DNA from 4 places in the Nonomuraea sp. NPDC001831 genome. Region 3 is predicted to be linked to each of the others. Evidence: riboswitches for the same ligand, from Rfam matches in the RefSeq annotation. Region 3 holds a riboswitch; each other region holds the start of a gene.
What was found. A riboswitch is a leader RNA that binds a small molecule or an ion and turns the genes downstream of it on or off. The one in region 3 is predicted to bind cyclic di-AMP.
Positions count from the first base shown of each region.

Region 1: linked by a shared signal. The riboswitch ahead of ACFYYW_RS35880 (hypothetical protein) and the one ahead of ACFYYW_RS34900 (C40 family peptidase) in region 3 are both predicted to bind cyclic di-AMP.
Region 2: linked by a shared signal. The riboswitch ahead of ACFYYW_RS04700 (CHAP domain-containing protein) and the one ahead of ACFYYW_RS34900 (C40 family peptidase) in region 3 are both predicted to bind cyclic di-AMP.
Region 4: linked by a shared signal. The riboswitch ahead of ACFYYW_RS29300 (hypothetical protein) and the one ahead of ACFYYW_RS34900 (C40 family peptidase) in region 3 are both predicted to bind cyclic di-AMP.

Region 1 is NZ_JBIATU010000014.1:133,028-136,513, forward strand. It holds gene ACFYYW_RS35870 (MDR family MFS transporter) at 1-1,428, shown strand, start outside; gene ACFYYW_RS35875 (DUF5302 domain-containing protein) at 1,476-1,676, shown strand; cyclic di-AMP (ydaO/yuaA leader) riboswitch at 1,842-1,976, shown strand; gene ACFYYW_RS35880 (hypothetical protein) at 2,152-2,859, shown strand; gene ACFYYW_RS35885 (alpha/beta fold hydrolase) at 2,914-3,486, shown strand, end outside.
Region 2 is NZ_JBIATU010000001.1:1,070,065-1,073,550, reverse strand. It holds gene ACFYYW_RS04710 (aldo/keto reductase) at 1-379, shown strand, start outside; gene ACFYYW_RS04705 (Gfo/Idh/MocA family protein) at 399-1,352, shown strand; cyclic di-AMP (ydaO/yuaA leader) riboswitch at 1,470-1,607, shown strand; gene ACFYYW_RS04700 (CHAP domain-containing protein) at 1,613-2,317, shown strand; gene ACFYYW_RS04695 (class I SAM-dependent methyltransferase) at 2,372-3,190, opposite strand; gene ACFYYW_RS04690 (YciI family protein) at 3,354-3,486, shown strand, end outside.
Region 3 is NZ_JBIATU010000013.1:221,930-225,415, forward strand. It holds gene ACFYYW_RS34890 (DUF2306 domain-containing protein) at 1-81, opposite strand, end outside; gene ACFYYW_RS34895 (NAD(P)-dependent alcohol dehydrogenase) at 274-1,266, shown strand; gene ACFYYW_RS34900 (C40 family peptidase) at 1,250-1,813, opposite strand; cyclic di-AMP (ydaO/yuaA leader) riboswitch at 1,844-2,005, opposite strand; gene ACFYYW_RS34905 (3-isopropylmalate dehydrogenase) at 2,105-3,151, shown strand; gene ACFYYW_RS34910 (branched-chain amino acid aminotransferase) at 3,351-3,486, shown strand, end outside.
Region 4 is NZ_JBIATU010000010.1:14,869-18,354, forward strand. It holds gene ACFYYW_RS29290 (DeoR/GlpR family DNA-binding transcription regulator) at 1-206, shown strand, start outside; gene galT (galactose-1-phosphate uridylyltransferase) at 203-1,273, shown strand; cyclic di-AMP (ydaO/yuaA leader) riboswitch at 1,342-1,480, shown strand; gene ACFYYW_RS29300 (hypothetical protein) at 1,486-2,451, shown strand; gene sigJ (RNA polymerase sigma factor SigJ) at 2,468-3,376, opposite strand.

The DNA.
Region 1 (3,486 bases), on a different contig from region 3:
AACGGGCTGGTGTTGCTGGCGGTGCTCGGCGGGATGTTCCTGGCGATGCTCGACCAGACGATCGTCGGCACCGCGCTGCCCCGCATCACCGGCGAACTGGGCGGCACCCGGCTCTACACCTGGGTGGTCACGGCCTATCTGCTCACCTCCACGGTGACCGTGCCGCTGTACGGCCGGCTCTCCGACCAGCACGGCAGGAAGCCGCTGCTGCTCGTCGGGATGTCGGTGTTCGTCGTCGGATCGGCGTTGTGCGGGCTCGCCCAGGACATGACCCAGCTCATCGCCTTCCGCGCCGTGCAGGGGCTGGGCGCGGGCGCGTTGTTGCCGCTGTCGCTGGCCCTGGTGATGGAGATGTTCCCGCCCGGACGCAACGGCGCCCGCGTGCAGGGCGCGCTCGGCGGCGTGATGGCCTTGACGTACCTGGCCGGGCCCTTCCTGGGCGGGTTGTTCACCGACCACGCGAGCTGGCGGTGGGCCTTCTACGTGAACGTGCCGCTCGGGATCGTGCTGATCGCGATCGTGGTGCTGCGGCTGCCGTTCCGTGCGGGCACCGGCGGCGGGGGCCGGCCGGACTACGCGGGCATCGCGGTGTTCAGCGTGGCCATCAGCGCCCTGCTGCTCGGCCTGACCGAGAAGGGCCTGGACGGCAACTCCTGGACGTCCCCGTCCGTGGCCGGGCCGATCCTGCTGGCGCTGGTGCTGCTGGCCGCGTTCGTGCTGGTCGAGTTGCGGGTGGCGAACCCGGTCATGCCGATGCACCTGTTCCGGGACCGTACGTACACGCTGGTCAACGCGACCTCCTTCTTCACCGCCTTCTGCATGTACGCCGGCGTGGTGTTCCTGCCCCGCTACTTCCAGCAGGCGCTGGGCGTCAGCGCCACCGAGTCCGGGCTGAGGATCTACCCGATGACGCTGGCCATGGTGGCGGGCAGCGCGCTCATGGGCACGCTGATGTCCAGGACGCGCACGTACAAGCCGTGGCTGGTCGGGGCGCCGTTCCTGCTGGCAGCCGGCAGCCTGCTGTGCCTGAACCTCACCGTGCGCACCGACGGCCTGCTGCTGGCCGGGTGGATGGCGCTGCTCGGGCTCGGCATGGGGCCGATGTTGTCGGGGCTGACCGTGGCCGTGCAGCAGGCCGTCCCGCCGCGGTACATCGGCACGGCCTCGGCCAACCTCACCTTCTTCCGGCAGATCGGCGGCTCGGTGGCGCTGGCGCTGGCCGGCACCGCGTACACGTCGGTCATCACCACGGACGCGCCCGTCCACGGGCTCGCGGCCGCGCACGCCTCGGCGGCGGCCGTGGTCATCCCGTCGCTGGGCGTGGCGGGCGCGGTGATCGCCCTGGTCGCGCTGGTCATGATGCCCGGCAGGCGGCTGGAGCAGGCGCCCGCCGCGGAAAGCAGAGTGGAGGCCGGTTTCGCGTCGTAAGCGACGTCGTGCGAAGCTGTGGATGTCCCCAGAACCAGGAGGTCCTCATGGCGGAAACACCGGAGCCGGAAGTCAGCGAGACTCCCGAGGACGAGATGAAGCGCAAGTTCCGCGAGGCGTTGGAACGCAAGCGCGGGCAGCAGGCCGAGTCGGCCGCGGGTGGCAGGGGCGTGGACCCGTCGAAGATCCACGGGGCGCACGGTCCGGCAGCGAGTAAAAGATCCTTCAGGCGCAAGAGCGGCGGCTGAAAGGCCCGATTTAGCAGGGGGTACGGCATGCCGTGCCCCCTTTCTCTTTGCCATGATAGGTAGATCTTTACCCGGTTCATGACGATTCGTTTGTATTTGTCCGAATCTCTGGGTACGGTCTTAACCAATTACCAGCTGGTGGCGTAGTCCCTACCAGGAGAGGGACGACAGCTGGCGCCGAATCCCGACCTGTCGGGAACCGGGGACCCATCTCATTGGGGTGAGTCCGGCCATGTGCCGGTAGGGCATCTCCACGCCCGAACCCGTCAGCTAACCCGGTAGGCGAGATGGAGAGGACTTCACGCATGTACCACCTCGTCGTACCCCCGGACAGTGTAGTGACGACCGCCTGCTGAGCGGTCTCTTCCCTGACTTCCCCCACGCGCCGCGTAACCACCTTTTCGGCGCTCTGCCCGGTTACGCACCGTAGTCACGCGCGTTCCCCCTGTCCCCTCGCGAAGGACTTCACTGCTTCATGTCTCGATTTGGCCTGCGCTCTCTCGCTCTGCTGTCCGTGTCCGCCATGGGCGCGCTGACGATCTCCGCCACCGGCGCCCACGCCGACACCGGCGACGACCAGAAGATCCTGCTCAAGGGTTCCACGAAGGCCTCGTACTTCTGGGACGACTCCTCCGGCCGCGCCGGCGACACCGGCCTGCCCGCCAGCGGCAAGCCCATGCAGAAGGGCCTGGCCGCCAGCCCCAGCTGGCCCCTCATGACCGAGGGTTACGTGACCTACAACGGCAAGAAGATGCCGTTCTTCGTGGGCGACCGCGGCCCCGGCGAGCCCTCCAGCCGCGGCGTCATGCTCGACCTCGACGCCAAGACCTTCGCCGAGCTGACCGGCGGCACCTTCAACCCCGACACGCTCGGCGTGGACGGCAACGGCGGCCAGGGCCACATCAAGATCGACTACGTCATCACCAAGTGGGGCGACGGCAAGGGCAAGAAGAACTACCCCGTGGCCTTCTCCACCGGCGCATGGGGCCGGTTCGACGACAACCCGGCCGAGCCCCCCAAGGTGCTGGCCGAAAAGCCCGCCGACGACGCGGCCGGTTCCGCCGGCGGCCAGGTCGGGAAGACCGTCGCGATGGGCGGCACCGTGATGGCCGGCGTGCTCGTGCTGGCCGGCGGCGGCGTGGTGCTCGGCGGCGAGCGTCTGCGCAAGCTCCTCAACGACTGATCTCGGGGCAGACCGCTCTTTACGCCCCACGACCAGAATGACATTCTGGTCGCTGTGATCCAGCGTGCAGCCGCCAACGGCATCGAGATCGCCTACGAGAGCTTCGGCTCCCCGGAAGGCAGGCCCCTGCTGCTCATCATGGGACTCGGCGCCCAGCTCATCCACTGGGACGACGAGTTCTGCGAACTCCTGGCCGAGCAGGGCCACCACGTCATCAGGTTCGACAACCGCGACGCGGGCCTGTCCACCCACCTCCACGACGAGGGCGTGCCCGCATGGGGTGCGCCCTCGCCGTACGTGCTGGACGACCTGGCCGACGACAGCGCCGGGCTCATGGACGTCCTGGGCCTGCCCGCCGCGCACGTCGTCGGCGCCTCGATGGGCGGGATGATCGCCCAGGCGCTGGCCATCCGGCACCCCGCCCGCGTGCTGAGCCTGACCTCGATCATGTCCACGCCCAGCCCGCAGGCGGCCCCGCCGACCGAGGCGGCCGCCGCGGTGCTCCTCGCCAAGCCCGCGACCGACCGCGAGGGGGTCGTCGCCGGCGCGCTGACCACCTGGGCCGTGCTCGGGTCCCCCGGCTGGGAGCTGGACCGCGAACGCGTCACCAGGCTGGCCGGGCTCGCC
Region 2 (3,486 bases), on a different contig from region 3:
GGAGACCGACATCACGCCGTCGATCAACCAGATCGAGCTCCACCCGTACTTCCAGCAGCGCGAGATGCGGGCCTTCCACGAGGCCAACGGCATCCTGACCGAGGCGTGGAGCCCGCTCGGGCAGGGCAAGGGGCTGCTGGCCGACCCGGCGCTGCGCGTGCTGTCGGAGAAGTACGGCAAGACTCCCGCCCAGATCGTGCTCCGCTGGCACCTGCAGCTCGGCAACGTGGTGATCCCCAAGTCGGTCACGCCGTCGCGGATCGAGGAGAACATCGACGTGTTCGACTTCATCCTCGACACCGAGGACATGGCGGCCATCGGCGCGATGAACGCGGGGCGGCGGATCGGGCCCGACCCCGACTCGTTCAACCTGACCTGAGCGCTCTACGATCTCGGTCGTGCGAGATTTCACCTGGGGAATAGCGGCGACCGGCGGCATCGCGCGTACCGTGGGGGCGGCCATCGTGGCCGAGCCCGGCATGCGGGTGGGCGCCGTCGGCTCGCGGAGCCCGCTCAGGGCGCGGGCGCTGGCCGACGAGCTGGGCGCGGAGTCGGCCTACGGCTCCTACGAGGCCCTGTGCGCCGATCCGGCCCTCGACGCCATCTACGTCGCCACGCCGCACGCCCAGCATCTGCAGGTGGCCGAGGCCGCCATCGCGGCGGGCAAGTCGGTGCTGTGCGAGAAGCCGCTGGCGGCCGACGTGGCCGACGCCGAGCGCATGGTGGCGCTGGCCCGCGCGGCCGGGGTCTTCCTCATGGAGGCCATGTGGATGCGCTTCAACCCGCTCATCCAGCAGGTGGCGGCCGATCCGCGCTTCGGTGAGATCCGGTCGGTGCGGGCCTCGTTCGGCTTCGCGCTGCCCTACGACCCCGCCCACCGGCTGTGGGCGCCGGAGCTGGGCGGCGGGGCCCTGCTCGACCTGGGGATCTACCCGTTCGGGCTGGCCCAGCTGCTGCTCGGCATGCCCGCGGAGCTGCGCATGGCCGGCTCGCTGGCGCCCAGCGGGGTCGACGCCGAGGCCGGCGGGCTGCTGCTGTACCCGGACGGGCGGCGGGCCCTGGTCGACGTGTCGCTGCTGGCACATCACGCCAACGACGCGAGCGTGGTGGGCACGTCGATGCGGGCCGACATCCTGGCGCCGTTCTGGGCGCCGCAGCGGGTGCTGCTGTCGGGGCCGTCGATGGAGACGGAGGAGCTGGTGCTCGACCCGGCCGACAACGGTTACGCGGGCGAGCTGCGCGAGGTGCGCGCGGCCACGGTCGAGGGCCGCACGGAGAGCGCGATCATGCCGCTTGACGAATCCCTTGCCATGATGGGGCTTCTGGCCGAGGCGCGGGCGCAACTCGCCTAGCTGGACCTTTAGCCACTTGCCTGACTCTTGCCCGATGTATTACCTTGTGGGGCATCTCGCGGCAGACGTCCGGTTTGTCCGGCTTTGTCCAACCATCGCAAGACATTTCACAGGATCGTCCTGTGACCGCTGAATCCGCCTCCGGGCGGAACCGGGGACCCACGTCCTTTGGGGTGAATCGGCACTTCGGTGCCGTAGGGCAGCTTCCACGTCCGAACCCGTCAGCTAACCCGGTAAGCGGCATGGAAGCAAGGAGTCACATGCCCTCGATGGCCAAGCACCGTCCCCTCCGTGCCCCGAAGATCACCTACGCCCGCGCCGCGCTCGGCGCGGCCGTCCTCGCCTCCGCCCTCGGCGCCCACGCCACCGCTGCCGCCGCCGACAGCGCCGGCCCGGCCGCCGCGACCGGCCACTCGGCCGTCGCGCCACAGGCCGCCGCCCACACCCGCAAGGCGGAGGAGACCCAGGTCAACGTCACCGCCCAGCAGGTCCTGGCGATGGCCAGGGCCCAGGTCGGCACCTCCGAGAACGCCTACGGCGGCGGCACCAAGTTCCAGAAGTGGTACGCCGACTCCCAGCGCGCCGCCGAGACCATCGCCCGCGACGGCGGCACCCGCGCGATGTACCTGAACGCCCCCTGGTGCTCGATCTTCGTCTCCTGGGTCGGCGAGCACACCGGCGCCCGCCCCCAGGTCGGCTGGGACGCCTGGACCGTGGCCCACGCCAAGTGGTTCGCCGCCAACGACCGCTGGGGCACCGAGGCCAGGCCCGGCGCGGTGGTCTTCTTCTCCTGGGGCGGCAGCAAGAGCCTGGACGCTATCCAGCACGTCGGCTTCGTCGTCAAGGACAACGGCGACGGCACGATCTCCACGATCGAGGGCAACACCGGCAACGGCAAGGTCGAGGAGCGCGTCCGTCCGAAGTCGCAGGTCGTCGGCTACGGATACCCCCAGTACGCGAGCTGACCTCCCGCCGCTCCGAGCGCGCGTCCCGCACGAGGGACGCGCGCTCGCCGCGTCTCAGGGCCGGACCGCCACCAGCGAGTAGAGGATCGGCAGGTGCGAGTCCCCGAACGGGAACCGGTACCGGCCGTCCGGGCCCTCGGGCAGCAGGCCGCGCGGGTCGAGGTCGGTCTCGACGTGCTCGCCCAGCTCGGCCACCGTGAACCCGGCGCGCGCCGCCGCCGTGACGATCTCCCCCACCGAGTACGGGTACTCGACCGCCTCATGCGTCTCGGTCACCACCGCGGCGTCGGCGTACGTGCCGGTCACCGTCTCCTTGTGGGCCTGGCCGCCGCCGTAGGGCCAGTCGGCCACCAGCGGATCGAGCGAGGCCACCGTCTGGTAGGCCGGATGCAGGTCGACCAGCACCAGCCGCCCGCCGGGCCGCAGCACCATGGCCGCGCCGCGCATCCAGGCGTCCAGGTCGCCGATCCAGCACAGGACGCCGTACGTGGCCACCGCCACGTCGAAGCCGCCGGCCAGCTCCGCCGGCAGCCGCTGCGTGTCGGCCTCCACGAACGTGGCCGCCAGCCCGGCCCTGGCCGCCAGGTCGCGGGCGCGCTCGACCGCCACCGGGGAGAAGTCGACGCCGGTCACCCGCGCTCCGAGGCGGGCCCAGCTCAGCGTGTCCAGGCCGAAGTGGCACTGCAGGTGGAGCAGGTCCCGGCCGGCGACGTCGCCGGCCAGGCGGCGTTCGAGCGGGTAGAGCGTCTGCCGGCCGGCGAGGAAGGCGTCGACGTCGTAGAACCGGTCGGTGGAGGTGGAGCCGTGAACGCGGGCACGCTCGTCCCACAGGGCCCGGTTGGGGACGGGGGCGTCTTGTGCGGGTTGGGGCATGGGGCGAGGATGGCACATCGGCCACCCGGCCGCACGACCGGTACGGTGCCCTGGAAGCGGACGGCCGGCGCCCGCGTGTCGATCCGGCCGGCGCCCGTTCGACGCTTCGGCGAGGCCGGCTCCGCCCCGGGGCCGCGGACGGAAGGACGCCAGGGTGAAATTCATGATCGTCGGCAAGGCGAACGGGGAGACCGAGGCCGGGGCGCTGCCCAGCCAGGAGCTCGTCGACAACATGCACGCCTACAACGAGGCGCTGGCCAAGGCGGGGGTGCTGCTGGCCGCCGAAGGGCTCTACC
Region 3 (3,486 bases):
CAGTTCGGTCAGCCGGATTGCGCCGGCGACCAGCGGGACGACGCTGAGCGCGAGCAGCCCGGCGGGTGCGATCCATCTCATGCCTGAGAGCGTGCCGCCTGCGCCCGTGCCCGGTCATCGCGCGGACGGCCCATCCCGGTTCGCACCATCGGCGGGCGGGCGGTCGTACTTTCGGCCATCGAGCCGTCGCCTTTCGACCGTTGAGCGTCCGCGCAGGTCACGCCCACACTGGCGGCACATCAGCGGCACATCAGCGGCACGAGGGAGAAAACGATGAAGGCGTACGTCCTAAGCTCGTTCGGCTCGCCCGACCAGCTCGTCCTGACCGACGTCGAGCGGCCCGTGCCGCGCGACGACGAGGTGCTGGTCCGGGTGCGGGCCACGTCCGTGCAGCCCTACGACTGGCACTTCATGCGGGGGGAGCCGTACCTGGCCCGGGTCATGGGCGGCGGGGTCGGGCTGCGCCGGCCGCGCATCGCCGTCCTGGGGGCCGACGTGGCGGGGGAGGTCGAGGCGGCCGGCAAGGACGTCACGCTGTTCCGTCCCGGCGACGAGGTGTACGCGATGTCGCTGGGGGGCGGCTTCGGCGAGTACGTCTGCCTGCGGCAGGGCGAGGTGGCGCCCAAACCGGCGGGACTGTCGTTCGAGCAGGCGGCGGCGGTGCCGATGGCGGCCAACACCGCGCTGATCGCGCTGCGCGACGAGGGACGCCTCCAGCCGGGCCAGAAGGTGCTGGTCAACGGCGCGTCCGGCGGCGTGGGCACGTTCGCCGTGCAGCTCGCCAAGGCGCTGGGGGCGCACGTCACGGGCGTGTGCAGCGGGCGGAACGCGGACCTGGTCCGCTCGCTCGGCGCGGACGACGTCATCGACCACACCAAGGAGGACTTCGCGGCCTCGGGCCGGCGCTTCGACCTGCTGCTCGACGTGGCGGGCGGTCGCCGGCTCGCGGACTGCCGCCGCGTGCTGACCAGGAAGGGCACGTACGTGCTGGTCGGCGGGCCGGCCGGCCGCTGGGTGCAGCCGGCCGGCCACATGTTCGCCGCGCTCGCGTCGGGGCCCTTCGTCCCGCAGCGGATCGTCAGGGCGGACGTCGTCCGCTGCGGGAGCAACAGGGCGAACCTGCTGACGCTGACCGGGCTGATCGAGCGGGGCGCGGTCACCCCGGTCATCGACCGGACCTTCCCCTTCGGCGAGCTCCCGGCGGCCGTCCGCTACCAGGAGGAGGGGCACGCCCCGGGGAAGGTCGTCGTCACAGGGTCGCGGTGAGCATGGCGGGGGCGGGGGCCTTCTGGAGCTGCTTGTAGTCGGCCCAGCGCTTGACGCCCTTGGGGTCGGGGCGTACCGCGCCGACGAAGGCCTGCCTGCGCCACTGCGACAGGCGTTCCTCCTTCACCACGTCGCCGGTGTGGGGGGAGTGGACCATGTAGCCGGGCTTGGAGATCATGCCGACGTGGCCGAGGCCGCTGAAGAACACCAGGTCGCCTGGCTTGAGGTCCTTCCAGGAGATCTTCCTGGAGAAGGCGCCGTACTGCTCCGCGGCGGTTCTGGGGAGCTCGATGCCGGCGTCCTCGTAGGCCCGGAGCATGAGGCCCGAGCAGTCGTAGCCCCGTTCGCTGGCGCCGCCCCACACGTACGGGGTGCCGCGCTTGTCCATGGCGTATTCGAGGGCGACCTTCCAGGCCGGTTTCGGCACGTGCCGTTCCTGGACCTGTTTCACCTGGGGGCCGGTGAGGGTGACGGAGGGGGCGGGGGCGGCCGGAGCGGCGGGAGCCGCGGGGGCGGCAGGCGCGAGACCTGCGGCGCCCGCTGCCACCGCCAAAAAGATGGCGATGCTAGACAGGGGACTGTCCTTCCACGTGGCCGACCGGGTTAGCTGACGGGCTCGGGCCTGGAAGTAGCCCTACGGCGGCGCTCTCGGGGGAGAGGCGCAGCCGATTCGCCCCGGGGGGAAAAGATGGGTCCCCGGCTCCACGCAGCGGCTGCGTGGATTAGGCTCGTCGGACTCTAACGAAACGGTCAAAAGGTCGCAATCCCCCCAAAACGGATTGTCCGGTTGTTGAGATGATGTGTTCGTCAGCCGAGACGAGCCGGTAAGGTACCGCCCATGGAGTCGCGTAACATCCGCCTGGCCGTCATCCCCGGGGATGGCATCGGCGCCGAGGTCGTAGCCGAAGGGCTCAAGGTCCTGGAGGCCGTGGGCACGAAGATCGAGCCCACCCACTACGACCTGGGCGCAGCCCGCTACCACCGCACGGGCGAGACGCTGCCCGACGCGGTGCTCGAAGAGCTGCGCGGCTACGACGCGATCCTGCTCGGCGCCGTGGGCGACCCCAGCGTGCCGCCCGGCATCCTGGAGCGCGACCTGCTGCTCAAGCTCCGGTTCGAGTTCGACCACTACGTCAACCTGCGGCCGGTCAAGCTGTTCCCCGGCGTCGAGACCGCGCTGGCCGGCGCCACCGCCGAGCACATCGACATGGTCGTCGTCCGCGAGGGCACCGAGGGCCTCTACGCGGGCACCGGCGGCGTCATGCGCCGCGGCACGCCGCACGAGATCGCCACCCAGGAGTCGCTGAACACCGCCCACGGCGTCGAGCGCGTCGTGCGTTACGCCTTCCAGAAGGCCCAGTCGCGGCCCCGCAAGAAGCTCACGCTCGTCCACAAGACAAACGTGCTCACCTTCGCCGGCGACCTGTGGCAGCGCACGGTCAACCGCGTGGCCGCGGAGTTCCCCGACGTCACCACCGACTACAGCCACATCGACGCGGCCTCGATGTTCTTCGTCACCCAGCCCGAGCGCTTCGACGTGATCGTCACCGACAACCTGTTCGGCGACATCATCACCGACCTCGGCGCCGCGATCGCCGGCGGCATCGGCCTGGCGGCCAGCGGCAACATCAACCCCGAGCGCACCTCGCCGAGCATGTTCGAGCCGGTGCACGGCAGCGCGCCCGACATCGCCGGTCAGGGCAAGGCCGACCCGACCGCCACCATCCTGTCCGTGGGCATGCTCCTCGACCACCTCGGCCTGCACGCCGAGGCCGCCAAGGTCGAGCAGGCCGTGGCCGCCGACATCGCCGAGCGGGTGACCGGCCGCGCCGGCCGCACGACCAGCGAGATCGGCGACGACATCGCCGCGCGAGTAGCCGGCTAGGACCGTCTAGCCCCGCACGCGCCTGGCGGTCCGAACGCGGACTGCCAGGCGCTTTTTCGCGTTCTTCGGGATTGAACCCCCCAAGTGCCTCTTGCCATCCCAAATCGCGAGACACTAGGAAGTACGAATACTGCTCGCGGGCAGTAGCTACCAGAATCAGCTTTCGAGTCGCAGATTCGTAGAGAGAAGGACCGTCGTCATGACCATCGCTCAGAAGCTCAGCTTCGACGTGCAGCATTCCGACCACGCTCGCACCGCGGCCGAGCGGGAGCAGGTACTGGCGAACCCCGGGTTCGGGCAGGTCTTCACCGACCACATGATCTCGATCGACTACA
Region 4 (3,486 bases), on a different contig from region 3:
CCGAGACCGACAGGGAGCTGGTGGCCGCGGCGCACCGGCTGGTGGTCCCCGCCGACCACACCAAGTGGAACACGGTCGGCATCAGCACGATCGCCGAGCTGACCGAGGCCGACGTGGTCATCAGCGACGCGGGGCTGCCCGAGGAAGCACGCACCGAACTGGCCGAACGGGCCGGAGAACTGATCATCGCGGAGGGCACGCCTTGAAGCGCACCATCACCCACCTGGCAGACGGCCGAGAGCTGATCTACTTCGACCGGCGCGACGACGCTGACCGGAGCGCGATCGACCGGCGGCCGCTCGACCCGCGGCCGGTGGCCTCCGAGCTGCGCTACGACCCGCTGACCGAGGAGTGGATCGCGATCGCCGGCCACCGGCAGACGCGCACGTTCCTGCCGCCGGCCGACGAGTGCCCGTTGTGCCCGTCGTCCGACACGCGGGCGTCGGAGATCCCGGCCCACGACTATGACGTGGTGGTGTTCGAGAACCGCTTTCCCTCTTTCTCCGGAAATTTTGGGACTTACGGGGATGTCGGTGGCCTGAGTGAGGTGCGGCCGGGTGTCGGGCGGTGTGAGGTGGTCTGCTTCACCTCCGACCACTCCTCCTCCTTCTCCAGGCTCTCCAACGCCCAGGTCAGGCTGGTGATGGAGGCGTGGGCCGACCGCACGGCCGAGCTGTCCGGCATCGAGGGCGTCGAGCAGGTGTTCTGCTTCGAGAACAGGGGCGAGGAGATCGGCATCACGCTCCCCCACCCGCACGGGCAGATCTACGCCTACCCCTACGTGACCCCGCGCACCAAGCTCCAGCTCGGGGCCGCCTCGCGGCACACGGGCGGCAACCTGTTCGCCGACGTGCTGGCCGCCGAGCGGGCCGCCGGCACGCGGGTGGTGGCCGCCAACGAGCTCTGGACGGCGTTCGTCCCGGCCGCCGCGCGCTGGCCGTTCGAGGTGCACGTGTATCCGCACCGGCAGGTGCCCGACCTGGCGGCGCTGTCGGAGGAGGAGCGGGCCGCGTTCGCGCCGCTGTACACCTCGGTGCTGCGGGCGCTCGACGCGCTGTTCGGGGTGGCGATGCCGTACATCTCGGCCTGGCACCAGGCGCCGGTGCGGTACGGCCGCGAGCTGGCCTACCTGCACCTGGAGCTGTTCAGCATCAGGCGGGCGCCCGGGAAGCTGAAGTACCTGGCGGGCTCGGAGTCGGCCATGGGGGCCTTCGTCAACGACGTGCTGCCGGAGGAGGCGGCACGCATGTTGCGATCACGAATTGATCACTAATTGGTTTCTCATTAAAGTCGCATGACTCGTGATCTACCACTAATATCCCGTTAGACACCGGCCATAACGGTCGTTGTACGCCTAATCCCGGGCGTGTTGCCCGGGAGCCGGGGACCCATCGCATCCGGGGTGAATCCGCGTAAGTGGTAGGGAATGCTCCCGTGCCCGAACCCGTCAGCTAACCCGGCCGGCAGAGGGAGAGGAACAACCACGTGGCGGCTTCGTCCCCCGCGAGTCTTGCCGTCGGTCTCATCACCGCCACCGCCCTGCTCGTCCAGCCGGCCGCCGCCTCAGTCTCGGCGTCAGCCGCGCCCAAGCCGTCGGAGGCGCAGCTGCGGGCCCAGCTCAAGCAGCTCAACCGCAAGGTCGACAAGCTGATCGAGACGTACAACCTCAAGCGGGTCGAGCTGGCCAAGGCCCAGCAGGCCGCCACCGCCGCCCAGCAGCGGCTCACCGCCGCCGAGCAGGCGGTCGCCACGGCCGAGCAGCGGGTCGCCGAGATCGCCCGGCTGCGCTACCAGAGCCGCGACGCCTCCCTGCCGGGCTTCATGCTGACCCCGGACGGCGGCGGCGCGGCCGTGCTCGAACAGCTCACCGCCGAGCAGCAGGCGGTCGTGGACAGCGTGGCCAAGGCCCGCGACGACCAGAAGAAGGCCGCCACGGCCGCCGCCGCGCTCGCGACGCAGCTGAAGGCGGGCACGGCGGAGGTGGCCGAGCAGCGCGACGACGCCCAGGACGTCATCGACGACATCAAGAAGAAGCTCCAGGACCTCGTGCCGTTCGGGCCGGGCAAGAAGTCCGACGGGAGCTGGGCGCCCGAGCTGCCGGCCGGCTCGGACAACATCACGCCGCGCACCCGGCTGATGCGCGCGCAGGTGCAGAAGAACTTCTCGCTGCCGTACGAGGTGGGCTGCTTCCGGGCCGGCTCCAGCGGCGAGCACCCGCTCGGCCGGGCCTGCGACTTCATGATGAGCACGGGCGGCACCATGCCGAGCGCCGTCAACAACGCGCTCGGCGACCGGCTGGCCGACTGGGCCCTGAAGAACAAGGCCAAGCTGGGCGTCAAGTACGTGATCTGGAAGCAGCGCATCAACCAGGGCTCGGGCTGGCGCTCGATGTCCGACCGCGGCAGCATCACCGAGAACCACTACGACCACGTGCACATCTCGATGAACTAGCCGCGGGGCCGGCGGCTCAGCGAATGCCGGTCAGCTTGTCGGGGTTGGTGACGGAGTAAACGGCGGCGATCCGGTCGCCCTCGGGCGTGAGATCGACGACGACCACGGCCAGCGGGCCGCCACCGGAGAAGACCAGCGCGCACGGATCCCCGGCCACCCGCCGGTGGCGCAGGTCCACCGCGCCGGGGGTCAGCGTCGCGGCCACGGACATGAAGATCGCAGCCACCTCGTCCCGGCCGTGGACCGGGTGCAGGCTGGTGGCGGGCCCCTTGCCGCCACCGTCGGTCCACAGGGTCACCTCCGGCGCCAGCACCTCCAGCAGGGCCCGCAGGTCACCGCCGAGGGCGGCCGCGGCGAACCGCTCGGTCACCTCGGCGTGCACGCCGGGCTCGGTCCGGTGACGCGGACGGCGGGCATGAACGTGGCGACGGGCGCGGGCCGCGAGCTGCCGGACCGCCGCCGGCGTGCGCCCGAGGATGTCGGCCGTCTCCAGATGACTGAACCCGAACACCTCGTGCAGCACGAAGACCGCTCGTTCCAGCGGTGACAGCGTCTCCAGCACGACCAGCACCGCCATCGACAACGACTCCCCGCTCCCGGCGGCGCCCCCGGCGTTGTCCGGGGCCGTGACCAGCGGTTCCGGCAGCCACGGGCCGACGTAGGTCTCCTGCCGGCGGCTCAGGTCCGCCCGCCGGGCGAGCGCCTGGTTCACCGCGATCCGCACCAGGTAGGCCCGGACGTTCTCCACCGGTCCGGCCTCCGGCCTGCGGTGCCGGGCGGACCAGGCCAGCCACGCCTCCTGCAGCACGTCCTCGGTGTCGGCGACGCTGCCGAGCATGTTGTAGACCACGGAGAACAGCAGTTCCCGGTAGCCGAGGAACTGCTCGGTGGCGGCGTCGGCGGGGTGCTGCGGGGTCGGTGTCATGGCGGGTCTCCTCATCTGTCGCAACCGAAGAGTCCCGACGAGCGGCGATTGTGACATGAAGCCATCAAGCGTGATCTATGCCACTCATGTCACAGTTCCCGGCCGGTTGC